Microbulbifer sp. GL-2: one gene and its partner. The protein of the gene in region 2 binds, or shares a complex with, the protein of the main gene of each other region. Links are inferred from orthologs where the notes say so. Each region holds a gene or a part of one and is shown on either strand. Other genes may lie near its edges.

Region 1 (10,677 bases), 3.6 Mb from region 2 along the record:
TGTTGGATGGCGCCATCGGTGATGGGGCTGTGCGCCCTTGTGCAAAAGAGTCCTGGCTGCCTTGCTGGTAGCCTCCCTGGAAACCACCCTGCTGTTCGTAGCCCCCCTGGCCTCCGCCCACAGACTGACCGCCCATACCTGCAGCACCCATTCCAGCACCACCCATACCCTGGCCAAAACCGCCCTGCTCTCCACGTCCGTCGAGCATCTGCATTTCACTGGCAACAATCTCGGTAGTGTAGCGGTCCTGGCCGCTATTCTTGTCCTGCCATTTACGGGTGCGCAATGAGCCCTCAATGTACACTTTAGAGCCCTTACGCAAGTACTCACCGGCAATCTCAGCCAGGCGGTTGAAGAACACCACTCGGTGCCACTCGGTTCGCTCCTGCTGCTGTCCGGTCTGCTTGTCCTTCCAGCTCTCACTCGTGGCCAGGCTCACATTGGTGACAGCACCGCCACTCGGCATATATTTGGTTTCCGGATCGTTTCCCAGATTACCGATCAGAATTACTTTATTGATCCCCCTGGCCATAGCCCTCTCCTCTCTTCGCCCCAGGTCCGACCCAGGTAATAATCATTCAAAAATTAAAAATGTGAGTTCACTCACATCGACAATGCGTGGTCACCCAGAATGGCAACCAGTGTATTTTTATCCAGCAGCATACAACAGACACCACCAGTTAGTAAGCACTACCCTCTCGGGCATCTGACGCTCGTTCACGCAGCAACCACCAGAGTAAAATCCAGGCCAGCAGTACGATAAAGCCAAGCCATGCCACTGCACCGGCACCCCCAAGACCAAACAGGTAGCCGCCCAGACTTCCACCAACAAAAGTGCCGAAAAACTGCAAAGTAGCGTAGAGCCCCGAAGCGGCACCACGGGCATCCTCAGGTGCTTTGCGGGTCAACTGTGCAGGTAACAGAGCTTCAAGCAGGTTGAAACCGGTAAAGAAAATCCCCAACAGCAATACTACAGCTACAGGACCATTCATCGGCAACAATGCCGCGCTGCCCCCGGCCAGGGCAACACAGGCGAAGTTCAAAGCCGTGCCAGCCTTACCGCTGCGCTCAGCCACCCGCATCAGGGGCAACATCAGAATGAAAGTACCCAGCATTAGCGGGCCGTATAGCTTCCAGTGCTCCTCTGCCGGCCATCCAAGCCTGTCGACCAGCACCAGCGGCAACGCAACGAACATGGCAGTCAACAAAAGGTGGGAAAAGAAAGCCCCAGAAACCAATCTCCAGGTAAGGCCGTTGCTTAGAACCTTGCGAAAACCACCACTAAAAACCGCCGGGCGCTTTGCGACTTGGGGAGTCGGCACTATTCGCCAGACTAACAGCATCCCCAGTACAGCCAACCCCGAGGTAAGCCAGAAAATAGCCGGCAGGCCACCAGCTCCCGCAAGTGCCGGGCCAAGTATCACTGCCAACATAAACGCCACACCGATGGATGCCCCGATCACAGCCATTGCTATGCCCCGCTTCTCATCCCGCGTGAGATCGGCAACCAAGGCCATGACCGCCGCGGCAATAGCACCACAACCCTGCAGAATTCTGCCCACAATCAGGCCGTAGACCGAATCTGTCTGCGCGGCAACCACACTGCCAATGGCAAACAGGGCCAGACCGGTATAGATAACAGGTTTGCGGCCCCAGCGGTCAGAAAGAAGCCCCAAGGGAATCTGCAATAGTGCCTGGCTCAGTCCATAGGCGCCCATGGCCAGGCCCAGCAGCATCGGTGTGCTATCGCGGTAGCCTTCACCGTAAACTGTGAGAACCGGCAGCACCATAAACAGGCCGAGCATACGAAAGACATAAAGGGAAGCCAGCCCGCCCAGGGCCCGGCGCTCAATGGAATTCATGCAGTTCCCGGAACAGCGTCAAATTGGGCGCGCATTGTACAGCGCACAGCCGCCAGGCTGTAGGGGAAGCCGTACAAGTTTTGGGCATTTCTAACCACGGCCATAGTCATCATCAAAGCGAACGATATCATCCTCCCCGAGATAGCTACCGGATTGGACCTCTATAAGCTCGAGGGGAATGGTTCCCGGGTTTTCCAGTCTATGTACCACCCCCAGAGGGATGTAGGTGGACTGATTCTCAGTAATCAACAACTCTTCATCACCGCGGGTAACCTTGGCAGTACCGCGCACCACGATCCAGTGTTCGGCCCGGTGATGATGCATTTGCAGGGACAGCTGCTGCCCCGGCTTGACCACAATACGCTTTACCTGGAAGCGTGGCCCAGCATCAATAGAATCGTAATAGCCCCAGGGCCGATCGACTTTGCGATGGCGCCGAGCCTCACTGCGCCCGGAGCGCTTGAGGCTGCTCACAAGCTTCTTAACATCCTGTACCCGCTGCTTTTCGGCGATCAACAGGGCATCATCAGTATCGACAACCACCAGGTCTTTCACACCTAATAGGCTAACCAGACGACTCTCCGCCCGCACAAGACAGCTTTCACTATCCTGCAGCAAGACATCTCCCTGCAGCAGATTGTCATCGGCATCCCGCTCCGCCAGTTCCCAGAGTCCGAGCCAGGAACCCACATCGCTCCAACCCGCGTCCATAGGCACCACCGCAGCGGACTCGGTGGGCTCCATCACCGCATAATCCACCGACTCTTTAGCGCAGGCTGCAAAGGCTTCCCCGTCCACCCGGGTAAAATCCAAATCCCGGACAGCGCCTTCAAAAGCCCTGCGGCAAGCATCGAGAATATCGCTCCGGTGTTCTTTTAGCTCCTCCAGATAACGAGAAGCCCGGAACAGAAACATGCCACTATTCCAGGAGTATTCTCCACCAGCCAGATAGGACTCAGCAGTATTCGTATCCGGCTTTTCGACAAATTCCGCCACTCTCCACGCTTCAGCAGCCAAAACCTCTCCACGGCGAATGTAGCCATAGCCGGTTTCGGCCCGGGTCGGCACAATACCAAAGGTTACCAGGTGCCCGAGCCCCGCCAGGGTCTGTGCCGTCTGCGCTGCTTTCTGAAAAGCTGTCACATCAGCCACGACATGATCTGCCGGCAACACGAGCAGCAATGGGTCCTCACCAGCCTCCAATGCCGCTAGCGCCGCGAGAGCGATAGCCGGCGCCGTATTGCGTGCACAGGGCTCCAGTAGGATCGTCTGGGCTCCATGGCCAATCTCCTGCAGCTGTTCTGCTGCGGCAAAACGATGCTCCTCATTGCACACTAAAATGGGGGCCTGCAACTGCTGTATACCCTCCAGCCGTCGCACCGTAGCCTGCAGCATGGTTTCGCTGCCGATTAATGGCAGAAATTGCTTGGGGTAGGCCTCACGGGAGAGTGGCCACAAGCGGGAGCCTGTACCACCGCAGAGAATTACAGGGATCATCACTTCAACTTTTCTTCTGGCTGTTGGAAATTTGCGACAGACGATTTTGGCACATCGGGTGGCGAGTTTATACTTGACCGTTTTTCCGGCACCGCAGTTGTGATCGCCCTGAGCGGAGCAAGTCCGAGACCCGGCCCAGTATCATCAGCAGATAGGTAGAGCGTGGACACGATTTATGTAAGGGGTGCGCGCACCCACAACCTGAAGAATATCGATCTCGACATTCCCCGCGACAAACTGATCGTGATTACCGGGCTGTCTGGCTCCGGTAAATCCTCCCTGGCATTCGACACACTCTATGCCGAGGGCCAGCGCCGCTATGTGGAGTCCCTTTCCACCTATGCGCGCCAGTTCCTATCGATGATGGAGAAGCCGGATGTCGATACCGTGGAGGGGCTGTCACCAGCAATATCCATTGAGCAGAAATCCACCTCCCACAATCCGCGCTCGACTGTAGGCACTATCACTGAGATATATGACTACCTCAGGCTGCTGTTTGCGCGTGTAGGCGAGCCTCGTTGCCCGGAGCATGATGAGCCTCTTCAGGCCCAAACCATAAGCCAGATGGTGGATCAGGTATTAGCTCTACCGGAGGGCAGCAAAATTATGCTGCTTGCTCCAGTGGTTCGGGACCGCAAGGGTGAACACCAGCATGTGTTCGAACAACTGCGTCGCGACGGCTTTGTGCGCGCGCGTATCGACGGCGTGACCTGCGACCTGGACGATACCCCAAAGTTGGATAAACGTCGTAAGCATACTGTGGAAGTGGTAGTTGACCGCTTTAAAGTACGTAAAGACCTGCAGTTGCGCCTGGCTGAATCCTTCGAGACCGCCCTGAATCTCACTGATGGTATTGCCTCTATCAGCTTTATGGATGGTGATCAGGAAGAACGCCTATTCTCCGCCCGCCACGCCTGCCCAGTGTGTGACTATTCACTGGACGAGCTTGAACCGCGCCTGTTTTCCTTCAACAACCCTGCCGGTGCCTGCCCCAGCTGTGATGGCTTGGGAGTTAAGCAGTTCTTCGATGAAGACAAGGTAATCCTCGATCAGGAGAGCAGTATCTCCGAAGGCGCAATCCGAGGCTGGGACCGTCGTAATATTTACTACTACCATATGCTCGACTCCCTCGCCGAGCATTATGGCTTCGATCTCGACAAACCATGGAAAAAACTGCGCAAAACCCACCGCAAGGTTATTTTGCAAGGCAGCGGCGACGAAGAGATTGACTTCAGCTATGTCAACGATCGCGGTGACGTCACCGTGCGGCAGCACACCTTTGAGGGCATTATCCCCAACTTCCAGCGTCGCTACCGGGATACCGAATCCCAATCGGTGCGCGAAGAGCTGGCGAAATATCTGAGCACACAGAAATGTCCCGAGTGCCTTGGCACCCGCCTGCGCCGTGAGGCGCGCCATGTCTTTGTGGACAACCGTACCCTCGCTCAAGTCACCGAATTGCCAGTGGGTGATGCCTTTGAATACTTCGATCACCAACTCACCTTCAAAGGCGCTCAAAAAGAAATTGCCGATAAAATCCTCAAGGAATTGCGCGATCGCTTCCGCTTCCTGGTAGACGTGGGCCTCAATTACCTGACCCTGAACCGCAGTGCAGAAACATTATCCGGCGGTGAAGCCCAGCGCATCCGCCTCGCAAGTCAGATCGGCGCCGGCCTTGTCGGTGTGATGTATATCCTCGACGAGCCTTCCATTGGCTTGCACCAGCGGGATAACGAGCGTCTATTGAATACCCTCACTCATCTACGAGATATCGGTAATACAGTGATCGTCGTTGAGCACGATGAAGACGCGATCCGTAGTGCCGACTTTATTGTCGATATCGGCCCCGGTGCTGGCGTGCATGGCGGAGAAGTGGTCGCCTCCGGGACCGCCGATAAAATTGCCAAGTGCAAGCAATCCCTAACCGGACAATATCTCTCCGGTAAAAAGAAAATTGCCATACCAGAGGAGCGCTATATCCCTGATCCGGACTATATGCTCCACCTTGAAGGCGCCAGTGGCAACAATTTACAAAATGTAGACCTGGAAATTCCAGTGGGGCTATTTACCTGTGTGACCGGTGTTTCCGGCTCAGGCAAGTCCACTTTGATCAATACCACCCTATACCCACTTGCAGCTACAGCGCTGAATAAGGCCACCACCCTGAAGGCAGCTCCATACAAGGCTGTTCACGGGCTTGAGTACTTCGATAAGTGTGTAGACATAGACCAGAGCCCCATCGGACGCACACCCAGATCCAACCCGGCTACCTACACCGGTATCTTCACCCCTATTCGCGACCTCTTCGCCGGCACACAGGAGGCTCGCTCCCGAGGTTATAAACCCGGCCGCTTTAGCTTTAATGTTAAAGGCGGACGCTGTGAGGCCTGCCAGGGCGATGGGGTGATTAAGGTGGAAATGCACTTCCTGCCCGATGTCTATGTGCCCTGCGATACCTGCCACGGTAAACGTTATAACCGTGAAACCTTAGAAGTGCATTACAAGGGCAAAAATATCCACGAAGTTTTGGAAATGACCGTGGAAGATGCGCGGGAGTTTTTCGACCCAGTACCGGCGATCGCCAAAAAACTGCAAACCCTAATGGATGTCGGGCTCGCCTATATCAAACTGGGCCAAGCGGCCACTACACTCTCGGGTGGTGAAGCACAGCGGGTGAAGCTCTCTCGTGAGCTATCCAAGCGCGATACCGGGCAAACCTTGTATATCCTCGACGAGCCCACTACCGGCTTACATTTTGCGGACATCCAATTATTGCTGGACGTTTTACATCGCCTACGTGATCACGGGAATACGATTGTTGTTATCGAGCACAACTTAGACGTTATCAAAACCGCAGACTGGATCGTGGATCTGGGCCCAGAAGGCGGTTCTGGCGGCGGGCAAATTATTGCAGCAGGAACGCCAGAGGATGTTACGGGAATCGGCGCGTCCCATACCGGTCGATTCCTAAAACCGATGCTTGGGTGATCAACTCTACGGAGCTGGATCACGATCTGGCTCCTATATCAATAAAACGATCGAATATCTGCCACAACGGAAAGTGGAAAATGATAAAAAAAATAGATCAACAAAAGCTAAACTTAATTATTGCTCTATGCGCAATGATGATTTCCATTGCCTCCTTCTATGCTACTTATCTGCAGGCCAAAGCAGCAAATAAACAAGTCAAAATAATGACCATGCCTGTAATTCAATTTTCACAGAGTAATTACGACCTTGAAGCTGACAAACCATCAATTTATTTTGAACTTTACAATGTGGGATCAAGCCCAGCTCTGCTGAAGGATTTCAACATCAACTATGAGCAATCTACCTATCATACCGCCAGGGAATTTCTGAATGCCTGCTGCCAACAAGAATATCAGGAGTTCACAAAAAAACTGACAGATGATGACGGCGCCTCCAACCTAGACAAAGGAAATATACTTACCTCAACTTTATCCAACAGCTTAATGCCAGCGAACTCCAAGCGCCGAATCTTTGCATTACTTTATGGTGAGCGTTCTTACGATCTCTGGAAAAGCTAAACAAAGAAAGAGGAAAAATTTCAGTCGATTTCTGTTTCTGCTCACCTTTGGGTGGATGCTATCACTCTAACAATGAAGGAGCCTCCATGGAAATTGAAGCATGCCCTACCAACCACAACTAAATATTGATTGTTAAACAGAATTTTCTCTAATCAAGAGCTGTGACGAATGGAAATCGATATCAACTGTGACTTGGGCGAAGGATCTGATTTGACCAGCTGTGAGAGGGATGCGCTAATTATGCCCTTCATCTCACGCTGCAATATTGCCTGCGGCGCCCATGCAGGCACGCCCGCGATTATGCGCAGGTCTCTTGAAAATGCACTGCAAAATAACTTAATAATCGGCGCTCACCCCGGGTATCCTGATCGAGAAAATTTTGGACGAAAGTCTATTAAAGTTCCACTCAGTGAATTACTTAACTCCATACACGAGCAAATTGAACGATTACAAAACCTCACCCGTGAAGCTGGAACAAAACTCGACCATATAAAACTGCATGGCGCTTTATATAACGATGTCGAAGCAAATATGGATTTAGCAGAGGAGATAATTGCCTTACTCTCCAGAGAATATCCATCCTTAAAAATTATCGGACTCGCCAATGCTGCAATGGAAGCTGTAGCCACCAAGCAAAGTCGTATATTCTATCGGGAAGGCTTTATAGACCGGCAATATTTAAATACAGGAAGACTTGCTCCACGTTCGCTACCAGGCTCTGCTCTCAGTGACATAGATAACTGCCTGGAACGAGCTGTGGCTCTGGCAAAAGGGAGCAGCTTTACAAGCTATCACGGCACTCCCCTACAATTTTCCGTTGACACCATTTGCTTACATGGTGACAACCCAGAAGCAGTAAATATTGCCCAGAGACTAGCTAGTTACCTGCAACTAAACGGATTGAGCATACACTCGTGACGGCATCCCTGCACAAACCCCACCTGCAGAAGCCCGACTTTAACATTACTGCAAATGGGGATTGTGCGTTAGATATACGCTTCTCCGCTGAGCCTAGTGAAGAACTTAGTCGCTATATTATTGGGCTACGACAATATATCCAGGAACAGGGCCCCGACGATCTTATCGATCTTATCCCCGCCTACCAATGCCTGACTATTAGTTTTGATCCACTGACTCACGAAAGCGAGTCGCTTTCACAAGAGCTGCGAGCATTAACCCAGAAGTACCTCAAAATCCCCGCAAAGTTAGACAGAGACTCACGCATTATTCGAATTCCCGTATGCTATGAAGAGGCCTTTGCCCCGGATATGCATATGTTAAGTGAGCATACCGGCCTGACTCCCAAGCAAGTTGCCCGGCTACATACAGACACTGCCTATTTAGTGCATATGCTGGGCTTTTCGCCGGGCTTCTTGTATCTCGGCGGACTGGATCCCAGGCTGCACTGCCCTCGCAAGGAAAAACCTAGACTGCGAGTTCCCGCAGGAGCTGTTGGTATCGGTGGCAACCAAACAGGAATTTACCCACAAGCTACAGCGGGGGGCTGGCAGATTATCGGACAGACCCCTTTAAGATTATTCCAGCCCAGCAGCGACTCCCCCTTTATTGCGGAGCCCTTGGACATCGTAAAATTCTATTCTATCGGTAAGTCTGAATTCGAGACCATTGCACAGCAAGCACAATATGAGAGTGCCAAGGAAAGGCCCATATGAGTATCCACTTTATCCGAGCAGGCCTTCAAACCAGCATTCAAGATATGGGGCGCCCGGGTTTGATGCATTACGGTATTCCCCAAGGAGGTGCAGCTGACCCTCTATCTATGAAGATGGCTAACCTTCTACTGGGTAATCCATTCAATAATCCCGTGCTGGAAATTACCCTGATTGGCCCCAGGATTGAATTCGATGATGATATTTCAATAGCTATCACCGGGGCACGATTCAAGGTTTTTTTAAACAGTAATGCTGTCGATAATTTTAAAGTTATCCAGGTGAAACGTGGTGACACATTGGAATTCTCCAAACTAATTAATGGTGCTCGAGCCTATATCGGCTTCTCGGCAAAGTTATCTATCCCAATAATTTTTGATAGCGCTGCAACTCATCTTATCAGTGGGTTTGGTGGGCACCGGAGGGGCGCTATCGCTAACAATGATAGAATTTATTTTAAGGATATTCGGATAGCAGAACCTGCTTATCTCAACCGAGAATTTCAGCTGAATTACCAAGCACGCCCACTGTTCAGAGTCGTTGATGGAGCAGAAAAGAAGAGGTTTAGTCAAAGCACTGTGGAAAACTTCTACAAATCCACTTTCCAAGTTTCCGCTCAAAGCAATCGTATGGGCATCCGTCTTCTCCCATCGGTAACCCTGAAGTCAGGCACTCTCGGTGAGACCTTAGAAGAAATGATTTCCTCAGGTCTCCAGCCTGGCAGCATTCAGGTTCCCAACAGTGGCGAACCTATAATTTCATTTATAGAGGGGCAAACTATTGGTGGCTACCCTCGTATAGCACATATAATTCGCGCAGACATCCACAGGCTAGGCCAGCTTAAAGCACAGGACAAAATTAACTTTCAGTTGGTCAGCCAGAAAGATGCGAAACAAATCCTAAGACAAAAGCAGCATTTCCTGACAAAAATACAAGAGAAACTGCGGATGGAGGGCGAGTCACCCCTAACCATTTAAGACCAGTATATTTCTGTTACTAAAGCTGCCAGCCATAAACCCCCAAGAAAAACCTTAAAATAACAACCCACCAAACATACTCTTCACTCCCCGGTTATCACAAATTTTATAAAAAAATGTAAAAGTTAATAAAATATATTCAACAAACTAACGGGGACTGCATGGTCCATAATGACCAATCGGTTTTCAGTCAACTCTAGCTAGACCGAAAGATCATTATTAACTAACCTCTGTGGGTTTTACCAAAATAGCGATTTGGACGAGTGTCCTACTTGGCTTGTAGTTAATGGGACTGCAACGCACCGTCTCCCAAAACCTACAAGCCGGCCTGGTCCAGAGAGAAAACATTAACTACCTGAAGGGGATTAATAATGATAAAAATTCTCCGTGGTTTTATAACGGTTATTATTGCCAGCTCACTTCTTATCACCTCCTACGCCCAAGCCGAGCCGGGAGATTATAACTTTTGGACAACCTTAAAACACTTATTTGACCCACCCAATGCGAATGCTCCCGTAACTACCGAACAGACTCGAGGGATGTATCCACTGACAATGGATGACCCCAATTTCAATGATGATTTCGATCCGGGTGATTTCAATACCTGGCAAAAAGTTGATGTTCCAGCCAGTAGTGGCGCCATGTGTGGTAACGGGTCTCCTTATAAATTTTTTGTCTATCGGGTAGCCGATACCAGTAATACCGTTTTTTATTTCGAGGGCGGTGGTGCCTGCTGGGACTATGAGAGCTGTTCCGGACAGGCAGGTATTCGTGGTGCCCGCAATCCCAACGGTATTCCCGACGATTATCTCAGTAACATAAACCTGCTGGATTTCGGCAATCTGGACAACCTCACTACAGCCGGTGTATCGCCACTGATTTATACTCACCACCCATATAATCAGTTCAAAACCGGAGAATGGAATCTGGTTTATGTGCCCTACTGCACCGGTGATATTTATGTCGGAGATAAAACGGAAATTTATGAGGACAGCAGCGGTCAGAATCCAGACTTGATCTGGCATCACAATGGCTTACGCAACGTACAAGCTGTTACTTCGTGGGTAAAAAATAATTTACAGAAACCCAAACAAATGCTCACAGCTGGATGTAGTGCTGGAAG
Region 2 (11,396 bases):
TGAGGGTACGGTCGAGGATATCGGCTGGCGATTGACCCGCATCCGTACTTTTGACATGCGACCGGTGTATGTGCCCAACAGTATCTTCACTCAGATTTCTGTCGAGAACCCCTCGCGCATGCTGAATCGCAGAATCTTCGAAACCATTGGTATTCGCTACGAGGATGCCCACCTGATGGCAACGATAGTGGCCGATGTTAAGGATATGTTACAGCAGCATCCTGAAATCGATTCCAATCGAACCCTTATCGTCAATTTCAATAGTTTTGCAGCGTCATCCCTGGATTTCTTCGTATATACATTTACCCGAACGACGGATTGGGTCCGATATCACGAAATCAAACAGGATGTTCTGTTAACAATCCTGAATATTGTTGAAAAACACGGTGCTTCTTGCGCATTCCCAACTTCAACAGTGCATATTGCCGATATTCCTTCATTAGAACGCGAGGCCGCGTTAGACAGTTGAGTATAGGGAGTGCAATAAGGTACAAATGATTAGTTTATATATGTGTTTCAAGTGAGATTTTGACGGTTAATTACGCATACTGGTAAAAACGTAGTATTTATTTCACATAGAAACCTAGACACTGGCGCTGTTTTATCTAAGAATCAAGGTACGTCCTTTGGGTATCTACCAAAAGGATTAAGCAAGATAGCATTCTGCATGGAGCAGTTTGTTAACAATGGGGTGGCGTTTGCCCCTCTTGCCGAATGTAGTAATGAGGTAATTGAGGTAGGCGCAATAACAATAATGAGGTTTTCTCAATGAGTGATCGCGTTACAGGTACTGTGAAGTGGTTTAATAACGCACGGGGTTATGGCTTCATCACCTGTGGAGAAGGAACTGAAGACATTTTTGTTCATTACCGCAGTATCCGCGGCGAGGGTTATAAGACTCTCAATGAAGGGCAGGCGGTAGAGTTCGAAATGCAACAAGGTGACAAAGGACTGCTGGCGGAAGATGTTGTTCCCTGTGAGTGATTTGCGGATCGCTCGTTGAAAGAACTGTTGTCGTGTAGAGTTTGTGCGGTAACCTGCTGCCGGCTCTGCCAGCGCCTCTGGGAAAGCGGGCTGAAGAGCTCGCTTTTCTATTTCCCTTTTTAATGGGCTTCTCTTGCCTTGTCGGATGAGTGGTCAGCTACTCCTGTGGCTAACTTTTAGTTTCACTCCAATTCCCTTGCTTATAATTTTCCGTTTTTCATTTTTCTTATGCAGATTAGCTGAGCTGACCTATTTCAAAATTATAATTTTAATAAATTTGAAATCTATTTGATGATATCGGTCGAGTATTGGTTGAGCTTAAATATTGTTCGCGTTAGTGAAATTTTATTCCCCTTATATTCAAAAGCTGAAGAAATAAAATCGATAATCGAACTGTCCGTTGAAAGGGATGGTTTGTTGGTTGAATGGGATTGTTTTTGCGTTCAGTTGTCTTGTGTTTTTCGATACCGCTGCCATCGGTTCGAGATCACTATTAAAACCAAACAATATAAACCTGCTAACTGTTCAACTGTGTGTGGTAAAAAGAAGGCTTTGGGCGGAGTTGTGGGTTGAGTGGGGTTATAGCGTTTATAATCCCCCGCCTGGACGGGGGATATGTTAAAAGGTTTAGTATTTTATTAGTTTTCAATATTAGTGGTGCTGCCCTCAATGGGAGAGGAGCTTATTTCAATATCTTCCTCTTGGGGCTTGGCCACAGTGCGAATTTCGATAAGGATACCGAAAGCCGGGTGGTCGATATAATGTAATTGACCACTACGTAAACGGCGTTCGTGCTGCAGGTGGGCAGCATGGGCGACGTAAACCGTTTGCTCTGCCTCTAGCTGGGGTTCCCCAAGAGTGATGGGCTCATAGTCTCCAAGAGAACCCGGGTCATCCTGTAGTGCCAAGCTGCTATAGGAGGGGTTTTTATTTTCTGATTGAGTTGCACTCAATATCTTCACTGGAGTTTCTACAGTAGCCCTGGGGCGTTTGGGGAGTAATATGCCCTCATCAGAAGCTGGCGAGGAAAAATCACTGAGCCAGAGATTGGTGCTGAGGTGAAGATAGCGGGAAACGCTCAAGGTTACTGAGCCTCCCAGCTGGCTGTAACCCTGGAAGCTATTTCCACCGTCGATCAGGACTGCAGGAGAGCTGCGTTTTTGTTTCAATACTTGGCGCCATGCCTTGTGAAACAGTACCCGGTCTCCGCCTCTGACAAGAGCGGCCGCCTTATTGTTTAGCATGGTTGCTGTTGGTGACAGGAGCAGCGCTGAGCCGACTTTTGCTGCTGCCTCACCCATGGGTTCACCATTGGCTCCTGCCGGCGAAAGGGCTTCGCGGCTGGCAACAGGTTTTGAGCTTTCCTTGCGGGTGTCGAAGTCGACCCAGCGGGAAGGGTATTCAAGGCGCGGACTTGCCGGCCAGTTTTCGCTCGTGTGCGCCATGCCCTGGGGGCGCTCGAAGATAATCATCTCGATTTCGAAAGTGCTTCCGGCATAGTTGGCAGCCTGGGAGCCCGCAGCAGCGAGGGACAGTGCCAGGGCGGAGCAGAGGCGGGTTATCCTTGTCATGGTCATGGTCATGGTCATGAGTTACCACTTGTCATCATTCTATTGTGGGTACCTGGAATAGCGGCCGGCAGCCAGTTATCGGTGTTGGTGATTTTGGCAGGGGGCTTAGCCCCTGTCGATCGACCACCTCACTGACTGCCGGATAATATCACTGTGCCAGCCGCTCCAGTACTTCGTTAATTTCCTGCAGCTTCCGGTCGGGACCCTGCTCGTCGAGGCTGAAGTTCAGCTGGTTGGCTCCTGCGAGTTGATAGCGTCCCGGCTGGGTCTGCACCAACTTCACCAGCGTCAGAGGGTCCACCTGGGTATTCTCGGCGAACTCAATGCGGCCGCGTACTGTAGAGGCTTCTAGCTTGCGAATGCCCATCTTATCTGCCTTCAGCTTGATTTCCGTGGTGCGGAACAGGTGTTTCACAGGTTCGGGCAGCAGGCCAAAGCGATCGATCATCTCCACCTGCAACTCTTTGAGCTGCTGGCGATCGGCGGCATTGGCGATGCGTTTGTACATCATCAGACGGCCATGCACGTCAGGCAGGTAGTCTTCGGGAATCAGTGCTGGTACCCGCAGGTTCACATCCACTGCGGGTGATTCTAGCGGTTCATCGATATTTGGTGTGCGTCCTTCGCGAATAGCCTTCACCGCCTGGTCCAGCATTTCCATATAAAGGTTGAATCCGACACTCTGAATCTGTCCGCTCTGCTCTTCGCCAAGAAGTTCGCCAGCTCCGCGGATTTCGAGATCGTGGGTAGCCAGGGTAAAGCCTGCACCAAGGTCCTGGGCCTCGCTGATGGCCTCCAGGCGTTTGATGGCGTCGTTAGTCATTGAGCGCTTATTGGGGGTCATCAGGTAAGCATAGGCTTGGTGGTGAGAGCGTCCCACACGTCCGCGCAACTGGTGCAACTGGGCCAGGCCAAATTTGTCCGCGCGCTCAATCAGAATGGTATTGGCGGTGGGGATGTCGATACCGGTCTCGATAATAGTAGTGCATACCAGTACATTGAAACGCTTGTGGTAGAAGTCACTCATGACCTGCTCCAGCTCGCGTTCGCGCATTTGCCCGTGACCGATCCCAATACGGGCCTCGGGTATCAGCTCCTGAAGTTCGCGGGCGGTGCGCTCAATACTTTTGACCTCATTGTGAAGGAAGTACACCTGGCCGCCACGCAATATCTCGCGGAGAATTGCCTCCTTTACCAGGGCTTCGTCGCGCTCGCGCACGAAGGTTTTCACCGATAGGCGTCGCGCTGGCGGGGTGGCGATTATGGAGAGGTCGCGAATGCCGGCCATAGCCATATTTAAAGTACGTGGGATCGGGGTGGCGGTCAGGTTGAGAATGTCCACCTCGGCACGCAGGCTCTTGAGCCGCTCTTTCTGGCGTACGCCGAAGCGGTGCTCCTCGTCGATGATCAGTAATCCCAGATTTTTAAAGTCCAGGTCACTCTGCAGTAGTTTATGGGTGCCAACCAGGATATCCACTTTGCCGCTTGCCACTTTTTCTTTCACGCTGTCCACTTCCTTGCCTGAGCGGAAACGTGAGATCACTTCAATATTAATAGGCCAGTCGGCAAAGCGGTCTTGGAGAGACTGAAAATGCTGTTGCGCAAGTAGGGTGGTGGGTACCAGCATAGCCACTTGTTTACCGGCATGGGCGGCGACGAAAGCTGCGCGCATGGCAACTTCAGTCTTGCCAAAGCCCACATCGCCGCAGACCAGGCGATCCATGGGTTTTTTCGACAACATATCGCCGACCACGGATTCGATAGCCTGTTGCTGGTCTGGTGTTTCCTCAAAAGGGAAGCCCGCAGAGAATTCGCGATAGGCAAGTTTGGGGTCGGCAAAGGCATGGCCGACACGGGCTTCCCGACGCGCATAAATATCCAGGAGTTCGGCGGCGGCATCGCGCACTTTTTCGGCGGCCTTGCGCTTGGCTTTCTGCCACTGCTCGCTGCCCATTTTGTGCAAGGGGGCCAGGGCTTCATCAGCTCCTGAATAGCGGCTGATCAAGTGCAGACTGGCCACAGGTACATAGAGCTTGGCCTCGTTGGCATATTCCAGAGTCAGGAATTCTGCAGGCTGCCCGTCGATCTCCAAGTGCTGCAGACCGCGATAGCGCCCAACGCCGTGATCAATATGTACTACCGGAGCCCCAATGCGCAGTTCCGCCAGGTTTTTAACTGCATTATCGGCATCGTCTTTAGCTTTTTTGCGGCGCCGCTGCTGTAGTACTCGCTCACCAAACAGCTGCGGTTCAGCGATTAAGTTGATAGCGGGGTCTGTAAGTAGCAAGCCCTGATCCAGAGGGGCTACCGTGATGCCTGCAGGTTCCTCACTGTGCAGGAAATCCTCCCAACTGGTGAACGTGGGCGGACTCAGATGTATACCCTTTAACAGTTCCAGTAAGGCTTCGCGGCGCCCGCCACTTTCGGCACAGAAGAGTATCCGCCCGGAATAATCGAGCAGGTAGCTATCCAGGGCAGCCATTGGTTGTTCAGCTTTACCGTCTACAGGCAGGCTCGGCGGCACCTTGGTGGCAAAGTTGTAGTTACCCTGGTTCTCCGGCAGCGTCTCGGCAGAGAAGATAACTCTGGGCATCGATTTGAGGGCGCTGTTGAATTCGTCGATATCGAGCAGGATTTGGCGAGGCTGCAATATCGGGCGGGTAAGGTCGCCGCGGCGGCTTTCATAACGATTGCTGACTTCGCGCCAGAAACTTTCAATAGGAGCCTGTACGTCTCCCTGCACAAAAGCCTGGCTGCTCTCAGGGAGATAGTCGAACAGGCTCGCACATTGATTATCGAAAAATAGGGGCAGGTAATACTCGATACCTGCAGGAGCAATGCCTGCACTGATGTCCTGGTAGATGGGCACCAGGCTCGGGTCCGCCTCAAATTGTTCGTGCCAGTTCTGCAGGAAGCCGGAGAGGCCGGCTTTATGCAGTGGAAATTCCCGTGCGGGTAGTAAGTGAATGGTTTCCACTTTATCTACGGTGCGCTGGGTTTCCGGGTCGAAAGTGCGTAGGGATTCGATCTCATCATCAAACAGATCAATACGATATGGCAGGGGGCTGCCCATTGGGAATATATCCATCAGCGAGCCGCGCACGGCAAATTCGCCATGTTCGTAGACGGTGTCTACGCAGTGGTAGCCCACCTGCTCCAGCAGGCGCCGCTGGGTGTCGATATCATATTGCTGCCCCTCATTCAGAATCAGGGCATTGCCAGCTACATAATCACAGGGGGGCAAGCGGTGCATCAGGGTGCTTACGGGCACTATAACAATGCCGCTACCCATCTTCGGCATCCGGTATAGAGTTGCCAGGCGGTCCGAGATAATGTCCTGGTGGGGTGAAAAGGTATCGTAGGGCAGGATTTCCCAGTCGGGAAAATGGAAGATCTCAAAGGCGTCTTCCGTGGCGCTATCTCCCCGAGCCTTGTTAAAAAATTTCAGTTGTACCTCTAAACGGTGCGCCTCGAGGCTGTCGCGTGTAATCAACAGCGTTGGGGATGTGCTGTTGCGTGCGGCGTTTAAAAGGGCGAGCGCGGCCGCTGCGCCATGCAGTTGTCCCCAGAATTGCCGGTCATTGCTGCTGCGAAACTTTGGGGGAGTCAGGGGCTGTATATCGGTCATCTTTCCTTATATATCCGCGCTTTCGTTTGCTGTGGTGCCAGGGGCGGCTATTGTAGCCGCGAAAGGGGTGAACTGCAGTCTATGTTAACCGCGCCAGTAGTTCTGGTCGCGAACGGCTACGCTTTTTGGGAGATTGTGCGGCATTGTCCGGGTAAATGATAAAAAGGTAGTTTTACTACATTTTTTAGGTTTTTTTTTGTCCAGTTGCGTAGCAATAGTTGAATACTGATAATGCGCAGCCACACGGCCCCGAGTGTTTCCGGGCCGTGATTCCCCGCCTATCTAACACATTGCAGAGGTGTTGACAGTGACTCAGAAGCGACCGAAGCCCGCGGACTTTTTCAAGGACTGGAAACAGCGTGAAGCGCTGGCCGAATCCATGATCCCGATGATAGGAAAGCTCAACCGCGAGCAAAACGTCGGTATTTATATGTACGGCCGCAACCTGGTTAATCGCTCAGTTTTGAGCATTATGAAGGCACATCGCTTTGTGCGTCAGGTTGAGGAAAACGAACTCTCTGAGTTTGAAACCTTCCCCGTGCTCGAAGCCATCTGTAAGTTGGACCTGGGTCCTGTACATATTGACCTGGGAACCCTGACCAACAAGTTTATGCGCGATGAACGCGATCTATCTGTTGACGATTTTGTGCGCGAAGAGCTGGCGGATGCCGAGGGTGCAGGTACGCCTCTACCGGAGCCCAAAGATGTTGTGATCTACGGTTTTGGCCGTATTGGTCGCCTGGTTGCGCGCCTGTTGATCGACAAAGCTGGCAGCGGTGATGTACTGCGTTTGCGCGCTATTGTTCTGCGTAAGGGCAAGGCCCCGAACGATCTGGTGAAGCGCGCTTCCCTGCTGCGTCGTGACTCCGTGCATGGCGCCTTCCAAGGTACTATCCGTGTAGATGAGGAGACCGGCTCCCTGATCTGCAATGGCAATGAAATCAAGATCATCTACGCCAACTCCCCTCAGGAAGTAGATTACACCCAGCACGGTATTAACGATGCGATTATCGTTGACAGCACCGGTGTATGGCGCGATGAAGAAGGCCTAAGCCAGCACCTGCAGAGCCCTGGCGCCTCCAAAGTGCTTCTGACTGCACCGGGCAAGGGCGACATTAAGAATATCGTTTACGGTATCAATAGCAGCGATATCAAGCCGGAAGACAAGGTGCTGTCAGCCGCTTCCTGTACTACTAACGCCATCGTACCGGTCCTGAAGGCGATGATGGACGGCTACGGTGTTGAGCACGGCCACGTGGAAACTGTACACGCATACACCAACGATCAAAACCTGATCGACAACTACCACAAAGGTGAACGTCGCGGTCGCGCTGCAGCACTGAATATGGTTCTGACCGAAACCGGTGCGGCCAAGGCCGTTGCTAAGGCGCTGCCAGAACTGAAAGGCAAGCTGACGGGTAACGCGATTCGTGTGCCGACCCCGAATGTTTCCATGGCAATTCTTAATCTGAATCTGGGTAAAGAGACCACCAAGGAAGAGCTGAACGAGTATATGCGCGAAGTGGCGCTGCACTCTCCGTTGCGCCAGCAGATCGACTACACCAATTCTCCGGAAGTGGTGTCCAGCGATTTTGTTGGTTCTCGCGTTGCCTGCGTATTCGATTCCACTGCGACTATCGTGGATGGTAAGAATGCAGTGCTTTACTGCTGGTACGACAACGAGTTCGGCTATAGCTGCCAGGTAGTTCGCTGTTTGGAAGATATGGCTGGCGTTCGTTACGAGCGGTTCCCTAAAAAAGACTAAGGCGTCAGTCGCCAATCTTGCAGTCGGTTCTTGGGGCTGACTGCAAGGCCGGAGCGGCTCTTGCGGCCGCCCGCCTATAACAATCCAAATCCCTGTTTTTTCAGTAAAAATTTCCCATCTTGATGCCACTTTGGGGTCTTCCAGACTGGTAAAGATTCTGTCCCGTCTTTATAATGCGCGCGATTTTGCGGGGCGACCGTGCGCCGAGAAGTTAGCGCGCGCAAACCATAGTTAGCTTCCTTCCGCCCGGCCTACGGGTGATACGGTGTAAGCCCCTGCAGCACGGAATTCCACAATATGGCCCGCGAGTCCGAGGTCGACTGCTTGACAGTCTGACCCCGGACTCGCGGGCCATATTGCAATTTTTTTAAACTAGAAACTTAGGCATAGGCGTATGAGAAAGATCCGTCGGGGATTGGACTTACCCATATCCGGCGCGCCCGAGCAGGTCATCCACAAAGGACCTGCGCTCAAGACCGTTGCTGTTCTCGGCCCCGATTACCACGGGATGAAACCGACAATGGCAGTGGCTGTAGGGGATCGCGTCAATCTTGGTCAGCTACTTTTCAGCGATAAGAAAACCGAAGGGGTGCGCTACACCTCGCCGGCTGCCGGTCGTGTTGTGGCTATTAATCGCGGGGCCCGCCGTGTACTTGAATCTGTCGTGATTGGAATAGACGGCGATGCAGCTGAACAGTTCCAAAGCTACAGCGTAGACAAATTGTCTAGTCTGACTCGTGAGCAGGTCGTTGAGAACCTGGTTGAGTCCGGTATGTGGACTGCACTGCGCACCCGCCCGTTCAGCCGTGTTCCCGCGGTGGATGCGAAACCGGTAGCGGTGTTTATCAATGCGATGGACACCAACCCGCTGGCTGCTAACCCGGAAGTAGTGATCGCCGAGAATCCAAAGGCCTTCTCTCAGGGCGTTGAGATTCTTTCCAAACTGGCGGAAACCACTTACGTCTGCACCGCCCCCGATGCAGATATCCCTGTGCCGAGTGCCGATAATATCCGCCGCGAAGCCTTTGCAGGCCCCCACCCGGCAGGTCTGTCTGGTACTCATATCCATTATTTGCGCCCTGTGTCCGGCTCCCGTAGTGTCTTCACTATCAATTACCAGGATGTGATCGCTGTCGGTAAGCTGTTTAGCACCGGTAAGCTGTTCACCGATCGCGTAGTCTCCCTTGCGGGTCCCCAGGCTAAGCAACCGCGCCTGTTGCGCACCCGGCTCGGTGCCAACCTTGAAGCTTTGACCGCAGATGAGCTGAAAGGTGATGATGACCGCATTATCTCCGGCTCTGTATTTGGTGGCCGCACCGCTGAAGGCTCTTTGGCGTATCTGGGACGTTACCATAACCAGGTAACCGTCTTGGAAGAGGGTGGTGAGCGTCCATTCCTGCACTACCTGCGTGCCGGCAATAAGCGTTTTTCGGTATTCCCTGTTTACCTGTCGCGCCTGTTCAAGAACAAGCTGTTTGATTTCACTACCAGTACAAACGGTTCCGAGCGTGCCATGGTGCCGATTGGTACTTACGAAAAGGTAATGCCTCTGGATGTACTGCCTACACAGCTGCTGCGTTCGCTGATCGTTGGTGATACTGAGATGGCCCAGAAACTGGGTGCTTTGGAGCTGGATGAGGAAGATCTGGCACTGTGCACTTTTGTGTGTCCGGGCAAGTATGAGTACGGCCCCATTTTGCGGGACAACCTGACCCGTATTGAGAAGGAGGGGTAAGTATGTTGCGTAAATTCCTCGATTCAATCGAACCGAAATTCCACAAGGGCGGCAAGTTCGAAAAGTTCTATGCCCTCTTTGAGGCAATTGATACCGGCCTGTTCCAGCCGGCTGATAAAACCAGAACCACTTCCCATGTACGCGATGGCATCGACCTGAAACGTATCATGATCACCGTTTGGGCATGTGCCATGATCCCCGCCTTCTACGGCATGTGGAATATTGGCTTCCAGTCCAACACCATTCTTGAAGGAATGGCCAACCCGGAATTGTCTGGCTGGCGTCACGCGATCATTGGTGCGGTTTCCGCCTATAACCCGGCAAGCCTGTGGGACAACTTTGTCTATGGGGCTATGTACTTCCTGCCAATTTACCTGGTCACCTTTATTGTTGGCGGTATCTGGGAAGTCTTGTTTGCCGCTGTTCGCGGTCACGAAGTAAACGAAGGTTTCTTCGTAACCTCCATCCTGTTTGCCTTGACCTGTCCACCGGATTTGCCGCTGTGGATGGTGGCTATGGGCATCAGCTTTGGTGTGGTAATCGGTAAGGAAGTCTTCGGTGGTACCGGTAAAAACTTCCTCAACCCGGCACTCACCGGTCGTGCATTTGTATTCTTTGCCTACCCGGCGGCTATGTCCGGCGATGCTGTATGGACTGCGGTCGATGGTTACACCGGTGCAACTGCGCTGTCTGTAATGGCCAGCGAAGGTATCCAGAACGGTATCGTGAACGCTGCTGTTGGCCAGGTGACCTGGTTCGACGCTTTCTTTGGCAAGATACATGGTTCCATTGGTGAAACCTCTACCCTGGCTATTTTAATTGCCGGTGTCATCCTGATGGGCATGAAGATCGCCAGCTGGCGTATCGTTGCTGGCACCTTGCTGGGCATGATGGCCACTGCCTTTATGTTCAACCTGATCGGTTCCGAATCCAACCCGATGTTCCAGGTACCCTGGTACTGGCACCTGGTAGTTGGTGGGTTTGCTTTCGGTCTGATCTTTATGACCACCGACCCTGTATCCGCTGCGATGACCAATATTGGCCGCTGGTGGTACGGCATTCTGATCGGGGTGATGGTTGTCCTGATTCGTGTAGTGAACCCGGCCTTCCCGGAAGGCATGATGCTGGCGATCCTGTTCGCCAACCTGTTCGCTCCGCTGTTTGACCACTTTGTGGTGCAGTCCAATATCAAACGGAGGTTGGCACGTGGCTAATAAAGATTCCGTAACCGGTACTCTGATTGTCGCGCTGGTAATGTGCCTGGTGTGCTCCGTAGTGGTTTCCACTGCGGCGGTAATGTTGAAGCCTGCCCAGCAGGCTAATGCCGAGCTGGACATGAAGCGCAATGTACTGATGGCAGGGGGCCTGCTTAAAGACTCCCACGCTAGTAAAGCCGAAGTTGAGAAAGCCTTCGCTGATATTCAGATCAAATACGTCGACCTGAATACTGGCAAGTTCACCGACCAGGCTCCGGCTGGCGGTAGCGGTCGCGCTGCTTCCAAAATCGCCTCTGCCAGCGAAAAGCTGCCCACTGATGAGGACACAGCCAAAATTATCCGCCGGGAAAACACCAAAGAAGTTTACCTGGTAGAGAAAGATGGCAAGCTGGACAAGATAATCCTGCCTATCCGTGGCTACGGCCTCTGGGGCACCTTGTACGGCTTCATCGCCCTGGAGAACAACCTCGACACCGTAGCAGGCCTCGGCTTCTAC

Evidence for each region.
Region 1: the proteins of mfd (region 2) and uvrA are in contact, whole or in part, in a crystal structure (PDB 4DFC), measured with the Escherichia coli proteins. The link is inferred for Microbulbifer sp. GL-2 from one-to-one orthologs.

What each region holds. Positions count from the first base shown.
Region 1 is NZ_AP019807.1:883,856-894,532, forward strand. Bases 3,199-6,547 are described here. They hold uvrA (excinuclease ABC subunit UvrA), read left to right. Parts: upstream 3,199-3,521; coding sequence 3,522-6,347; downstream 6,348-6,547. Other genes in these bases: GL2_RS03935 (mannose-1-phosphate guanylyltransferase/mannose-6-phosphate isomerase), read right to left, coding at 3,199-3,359; GL2_RS03945 (hypothetical protein), read left to right, coding at 6,428-6,547. In the rest of the region: ssb (single-stranded DNA-binding protein), read right to left, coding at 1-532; GL2_RS03930 (MFS transporter), read right to left, coding at 681-1,862; more of GL2_RS03935, read right to left, coding at 1,953-3,198; more of GL2_RS03945, read left to right, coding at 6,548-6,907; 5-oxoprolinase subunit PxpA, read left to right, coding at 7,076-7,825; 5-oxoprolinase subunit PxpB, read left to right, coding at 7,822-8,580; GL2_RS03960 (biotin-dependent carboxyltransferase family protein), read left to right, coding at 8,577-9,554; GL2_RS03965 (pectin acetylesterase-family hydrolase), read left to right, coding at 9,926-10,677. UniProt on the Escherichia coli protein: The UvrABC repair system catalyzes the recognition and processing of DNA lesions. UvrA is an ATPase and a DNA-binding protein. A damage recognition complex composed of 2 UvrA and 2 UvrB subunits scans DNA for abnormalities.
Region 2 is NZ_AP019807.1:4,449,032-4,460,427, reverse strand. What follows is about bases 2,504-6,571. They hold mfd (transcription-repair coupling factor), read right to left. Parts: upstream 6,184-6,571; coding sequence 2,704-6,183; downstream 2,504-2,703. Other genes in these bases: GL2_RS19275 (glyceraldehyde-3-phosphate dehydrogenase), read left to right, coding at 6,485-6,571; GL2_RS19285 (CsiV family protein), read right to left, coding at 2,504-2,573. Also shown: GL2_RS19295 (mechanosensitive ion channel family protein), read left to right, coding at 1-469; GL2_RS19290 (cold-shock protein), read left to right, coding at 769-984; more of GL2_RS19285, read right to left, coding at 1,623-2,503; more of GL2_RS19275, read left to right, coding at 6,572-7,948; GL2_RS19270 (Na(+)-translocating NADH-quinone reductase subunit A), read left to right, coding at 8,343-9,683; GL2_RS19265 (NADH:ubiquinone reductase (Na(+)-transporting) subunit B), read left to right, coding at 9,686-10,897; GL2_RS19260 (Na(+)-translocating NADH-quinone reductase subunit C), read left to right, coding at 10,890-11,396. UniProt on the Escherichia coli protein: Couples transcription and DNA repair by recognizing RNA polymerase (RNAP) stalled at DNA lesions. Mediates ATP-dependent release of RNAP and its truncated transcript from the DNA, and recruitment of nucleotide excision repair machinery to the damaged site.